Regions from separate parts of the Priestia sp. JV24 genome, predicted to be linked through region 1. Evidence: riboswitches for the same ligand, from Rfam matches in the RefSeq annotation. Region 1 holds a riboswitch; the other holds the start of a gene.
The links. A riboswitch is a leader RNA that binds a small molecule or an ion and turns the genes downstream of it on or off. The one in region 1 is predicted to bind S-adenosylmethionine.
Positions count from the first base shown of each region.

Region 1 (3,154 bases):
GCGTCCATAGCTTTCGGTGATCGATACGCGCTCGATGCTGCCTTTTCTTTTATATGTCATGACTTTTTCAATTGCTTCAGGAATTGAAATAGGTGTTCTGCTTTCTAACATACATTCTTCACTTCCTTTATGTCTGTTCACTTTTTGCACTATGGTGTAAAATCATAGCATATCTCACTATTTCTATCATACAACAAAATTTACTGAAAAAGGATGAAAACACCGATGTCTTCTTTTACACATTTTAATGATCAAGGCCGTGCCAACATGGTCGATATTAGCGAAAAATCTATTACGCGCCGCGTCGCAACAGCTCGTTCAAGCATACTTGTTAACAAAGAAATTCACGAAGCCATTGTAGAACATAAAATTGGAAAAGGCGACGTCCTTGCTGTCGCACAAGTAGCGGGAATCATGGCAGCAAAACGCACGTCTGACATTATTCCGATGTGTCATCCTCTTTTATTAAAAGGCGTAAACCTTTCATTTGACTGGGATACAAGCAATGATCAGTACCGTTTATTAATAGAAGCAACGGTTAAAACGGAAGGCTCAACGGGCGTTGAAATGGAAGCTTTAACCGCTGCTTCTGCCTGCGCTCTAACCGTTTATGATATGTGCAAAGCCATTGATAAAGGCATGATTATCGGCGAAACGTATCTGCTTGAAAAATCTGGCGGCAAAAACGGTGACTATAAACGTATGGAATCATAAAGGAGGTACATAATGAGCGTACACGAACATAAATCTAAAGCAACTCAGCCCGTTCGCTGCAAAGTCATTACGGTATCAGACACACGTACGAAAGAAACCGATAAAAGCGGCGCGCTAATAATCCAGCTTCTGAAAGAACACGACATGCAGATCGCTTCCTATGAAATTGTAAAAGACGACCAAACGTCGATTCAACAAGCCATACTTGCTGGCTGCAGTGATGAGAACATTGACGTTGTTCTCACAAACGGCGGGACGGGCATCACAAAACGAGACGTCACCATTGAAGCCGTTCAAGCGCTGATTCATAAAGAAATCGTTGGGTTTGGCGAGCTGTTTCGCATGCTGAGCTACACCGAAGATATTGGCAGCGCTGCGATTATGAGCCGGGCAATTGCCGGGACGATTAACGAAAAAGCCGTTTTTTCTACACCAGGATCAAGCGGTGCGGTTCGTCTAGCGATGACCAAGCTGATTTTGCCTGAACTTCGCCATGTTGTGTGGGAATTAAACCGCCAGCGCTGACAAAATGCCTATGCACACGCATAGGCATTTTCATTAATCATAGTCTTTATGTACCCACTCATCTTCTGGAATACCTAAATCTTCTCCAGAAAAACGCTCTTCTTTAAACGGATCTCCTCTAAGATGAAAGCCGTTTTGCTCCCAAAAGCCAGGATGATTTTCATCAATAGCTTCAAAGCCTCGAAGCCATTTAACACTTTTCCAAAAGTACAAATGCGGAACAACCAATCGCAGCGGATATCCGTGCTTAGCTGTAAGCGGCTCTCCGTTAAAGGAATGAGCGAGAAGAATATCGTCTCTCAGTAAATCTTTTACTTCAATGTTTGACGTATAGTCATTATCTCCATGCAGCATGATGTATTTACTTTTTAACTCCACGCCAACTGCTTTTAAAAAGTCTGTAAACAGCACGCCCGTAAATTCATTATCAAGCCTTGTCCATCTCGTTACGCAGTGAATATCACATTTCACCGTTATTTGCGGCATGTCCAATATATCTTGATACGAAAGCGTCACTTCTTTGTTTACTAATCCAAACACTCGAAGCGTCCACTCCTCTAAGTTATACTCCGGCACGTCGCCTTCATGTAAAATCGGAAAGCGCTCCGTTACTACCTGACCCGGAGGCACTCGTCCTTCATACTTTGGATCAATTTCCGGTGTTTTCATTCGTTTAATACGGTCTGCTTTGTTCAAATTATCACCTCATTATTTTTTGTACATAAAAAGCCCTTCCTTAAATAAATAAGGAAGAGCTTTGTTTCAGCTTCTTCCTTATCTCTAAGAGCGATACACTCTTAAGGATTTGGCACCATTCTGTCATAGACAGCGGTTGCCGGGTTTCACAGGGCCAGTCCCTCCACCTCTCTTGATAAGGAAACAAATTGTATTTGTTTTATGTAATAAAGTCAGTATTAAGCTTTTTGTCATAATTGTCAATATTATTTTTCTTTTCCGCCAAAAAACTTTAAAAACAGATAGGGTTATAAGGTTTTAGTCTACTAAAATACCATGTAAATCCTTTACCCTTCTCCATCAATCATCGTATACTTCCTGGCAAAGCGCTTGTAGTAAATTTGCTCATCCTCTTGTCCATCGTTAAAAACAAGTCGATTATGATCAATATCTTTTTCTTTTAACACGTATCCCTTTTCATTCATCAGTTGAATATATTCATCTAAATGTCCTTTTTTCACCATATAATGAAGAGCATCGTCTGAATCTGTAGTCCTTGCTACACCTTGACTTCCCACTTCTAACTTGAATACAGCTGTTGCTGTTTGAACGGGACGATAATCTCCAAACACTCTTTCCCAATTTAAGAGCAGCAGCGCGCCGAAGATTATGATACATCCTCCAGCCGCTACGGTGAGCACAAATCGTTTTGACACTACTTTCTCTCCTTTACCATTCTTTTTCTTCTATTTAATACAACAGATTTCCCTAAACTTGTTTTTACGCCAAGTCCTAGATACACAGCAGCAATATATACATTTAACAAATACTTGATTTTTTGTATCATACTTACAATTATTATCTAGTTTTTTATAAAACATTAGAACCCTCTCTATATTACGTTTTTTTACCTAATAAAGGAACAGAAACCAATCTTTTCGCCTATGATAAATGAATCGTTTTTTGCTTTTCACTTTAACTGACGTTTACATTCTAAAAGACGTGTTACATTATATATATCAGTTACCAACTAAACTAAGACTCCTTGACTATTCTGGCCTACCTGTTCTTTTAGGTAGACTGAGGTTGCTAAATCGTTATATATAGGAGGAAAAAATCATGAAAATGAAACAACGAATATCAAAAGCAGCGGCGGCTGCAACGATTACAGGAATTGCTGCGTTTGGATTTGCTCCTGTCGCTCAGCTTGATACACCAGCACATGCAGCTACATCTCAAG
Region 1 covers NZ_JAPCIN010000022.1:134,592-137,745, forward strand. Annotated here, with positions in the region: gene glp (gephyrin-like molybdotransferase Glp) at 1-111, opposite strand, end outside; gene moaC (cyclic pyranopterin monophosphate synthase MoaC) at 226-714, shown strand; gene OK414_RS19875 (molybdenum cofactor biosynthesis protein B) at 727-1,239, shown strand; gene OK414_RS19880 (sulfite oxidase-like oxidoreductase) at 1,273-1,935, opposite strand; SAM riboswitch class I at 2,011-2,117, opposite strand; gene OK414_RS19885 (hypothetical protein) at 2,262-2,630, opposite strand; gene OK414_RS19890 (YjgB family protein) at 3,034-3,154, shown strand, end outside.

Region 2 (3,154 bases), on a different contig from region 1:
TAAATATGTGCAGGTTAACCAAGGTGGACCTGAGAAAAAAGCAGGTCAGCTTCTTGATGTCTTAGGTTCATTTGAATCTGCTTATATAGTATTACTCACAGAGGACGACGGTGTCATCTATATTAATACTGAACACGTTAAGAGTGTGAGTGAATATCAAAACAACAATGGAAATCAAACTAGTCAATCTGCAAATGAACTCTTAGTGAGCCAAGAACCAGAATATATGAAATCCAAAAGTTTTAACGATCTTTTTGCCCACCTTTCTCATAAATGGGTATCAATCAATAATGGAGGACCTGAAGCTGTAGAGGGCGTGTTAGTACAAAGCCGAAATGGTACATTTACACTTGTGCAGAATAATCAAGTATTACGCTTACAGCCAAGACACGTTAAAACCATTTGTGTAGGAGCAAAAGGGGCTTTTAAGCAAAACGATAACAATCAAAATAATGAAGAAACAGAAGAAAATGGAGAGACTGAAGCTGCGAAGTCTACAGAAGAACGCACAGGCGGACGTACGGGAAGTCGCACAGGCGGACGTACGGGAAGCCGCACAGGTGGACGTACAGGACGCCGCACGGGTGGACGCACAGACGATCGTTCTCGAGGACGCCGCACAGGTGATCGCTCGGGAGGACGCCGTACGGGTTCACGCTCTTCAGCACCGGCCGAGAAAGTTATTAAAACGAAAAATTATCGTTGGAAAGCATGATGAAATGGAACATAAAAGGTGCTTATAAAGCACCTTTTCTATCATATAGGAAAAAGGAGGAGAATGAGAATGAGTATGAATCATTATATCAATAAAATTGTAGAGTTAGATATTTCAGGTAAAACGACATTTGTTGGCAGACTTATTGATCTTGGATTAGATATTATGGTTTTGTATAATGGACATGATTATTTGTATATTCCTCTTTTACACATGCATCGTTTGCGGGAAGTATCAGAAGAAGACTATACGGTTTTACGTGAAATAGAAGAGAACTTAATAGAAGAAAGTCAGCGGATTTCTTATCGTAATATTTTACAGCAGGCAAAAGGGAAATTTATTGAAATTTATGTAACAGGAGGAAAATCATTGCATGGCTATATTACAAGCGTGCTGAATGATTATCTTGTGTTTTATTCTCCAGTGTATAAAAATGTCTTTGTTTCTCTGCATCATTTGAAATGGCTTACCCCTTACAGTAATGAGTTAACCCCTTATTCTTTAAGTGACAAAGAGCTCCCAGTAAGACCTGCCTCTGCACCTTTTGTCAGAAACTTTGAAGAGCAGCTTAAAAAATATGAAAATCAACTGGTTGTATTAGATTTAGGGGATCAATCAGAAAAAATTGGCGTACTTAAAGAAGTTTCTAATAATATTGTTGAACTAATTACGGCAAATGGAGAAAGTATGTATTGGAAGTTAGCTCACGTAAAATCTGTACACTTGCCTTAGAAAAAGAGACCTCGCTTTCGTCTCTTTTTTTATGTGCTTATCAGGACAAGTATATTGAATAAACAAATGAGACGATTTAAATTTTTTAGAAAATTATGTTGACAATACAGAAAATCTTTATTAAAGTTATTAACAACAAACGTTAATCACCAACAATTATATAGAACTCTTATCCAGAGTGGCGGAGGGACTGGCCCTGCGATGCCCGGCAACCATCAAATGAAACATTCATTTGAACGGTGCTAATTCCTGTGGAACATCAGTATTGTTCTAACAGATGAGAGAAATCGTGTATAAACGAACACTCTTCCATCTGTGAAGAGTGTTTTTTATTTTGAGTTAAGGAGAGAAATAGATGAAAATTGAAACATTATTAGTTCGTTCAGGAGTAGGCCGTGACCCTTCAACAGGTTCTATTACAACACCCATTTACCAAGCATCAACATTTGCTCATCCTGCTTTAGGGCAAAGTACAGGATTTGACTATGCACGTACGGCAAATCCTACTCGTGCAGCATTGGAAGAAGCAATTGCTGCTTTGGAAAAAGGAGAAGTAGGAGTAGCATTCGCTTCAGGAATGGCGGGGGTAATGGCAGTTTTAGCACTATTTAAAAACGGAGATCATTTAATTGTATCAGAGGATTTATACGGAGGAACGTACCGAGTACTAAATGAAATTTTTTCAGAGCAAGGAATTACTGTTTCATACGTCAACACAGCCCATCTCGAACAAGTAAAAGATGCGCTTCGTCCCAATACGAAAGCTTTATTTATTGAAACACCTACGAATCCAATGATGCACGTGACTGATTTGCCAGAAGCAATTGCGTTAGCTAAACAGCATGATTTGCTTACTATCGTTGACAATACCTTCATGTCCCCTTATTATCAGCGTCCTTTAGAGCTTGGAGCAGATATTGTGATACATAGTGCAAGCAAATACATTGGGGGTCATAATGATGTAGTTGCTGGTCTTGTAGTGGCTCGATGTAGTAGCTTAGGAGAGAAAATTCGTTTTTATCAAAATGCAGCTGGGGCAATCTTAGGTCCACAGGATAGCTGGCTGTTATTACGCGGTGTTAAAACGCTAGCGCTTCGTATGGAAAAGCATAATGAAAATGCACTGAAAATTGCAAATTGGCTTACTGCTCATGATCTCGTGGAAAAAGTGTATTACCCTGGTCTTGAAACACATCCAGGCTATGAAATCATGAAGAAACAAGCAACTGGATTTGGAGGCATGATTTCTTTTGCTGTCTCACACCCTGACATCGTTTCAGTACTTTTAGAAAATGTCAAAGTTATTACATTTGCAGAAAGCTTAGGGGGCGTGGAAAGTTTAATGACATTCCCAGCTCGTCAAACACATGCTGATATTCCGGAAGAAATTCGAAATCGTGTCGGAGTAACAAACTGTTTACTGCGATTATCAGTTGGAATTGAGCACGCAGATGATTTAATTAAAGATTTGAAGGAGGCATTTGATGCATACCAACAATAATAAATATAGATTTGGTACGAACTTAATTCATGCAAATACAGGAATTGACGGTCATTTTGGAGCGGTTAACGTACCTATTTATCAGGTATCTACATTTAACCAAGAAGATGAGACGAACAACGGCCGCTATGACTATTCTCGTTCAGGAAATCCAACTCGTGAGGCTTTAGAAAACAGCATTGCTCAGCTAGAAAATGGATACGCTG
Region 2 covers NZ_JAPCIN010000012.1:242,780-245,933, forward strand. Annotated here, with positions in the region: gene OK414_RS06925 (spore coat protein) at 1-715, shown strand, start outside; gene OK414_RS06930 (hypothetical protein) at 785-1,447, shown strand; SAM riboswitch class I at 1,614-1,731, shown strand; gene OK414_RS06935 (trans-sulfuration enzyme family protein) at 1,803-2,948, shown strand; gene OK414_RS06940 (trans-sulfuration enzyme family protein) at 2,932-3,154, shown strand, end outside.
Region 2: linked by a shared signal. The riboswitch ahead of OK414_RS06935 (trans-sulfuration enzyme family protein) and the one ahead of OK414_RS19880 (sulfite oxidase-like oxidoreductase) in region 1 are both predicted to bind S-adenosylmethionine.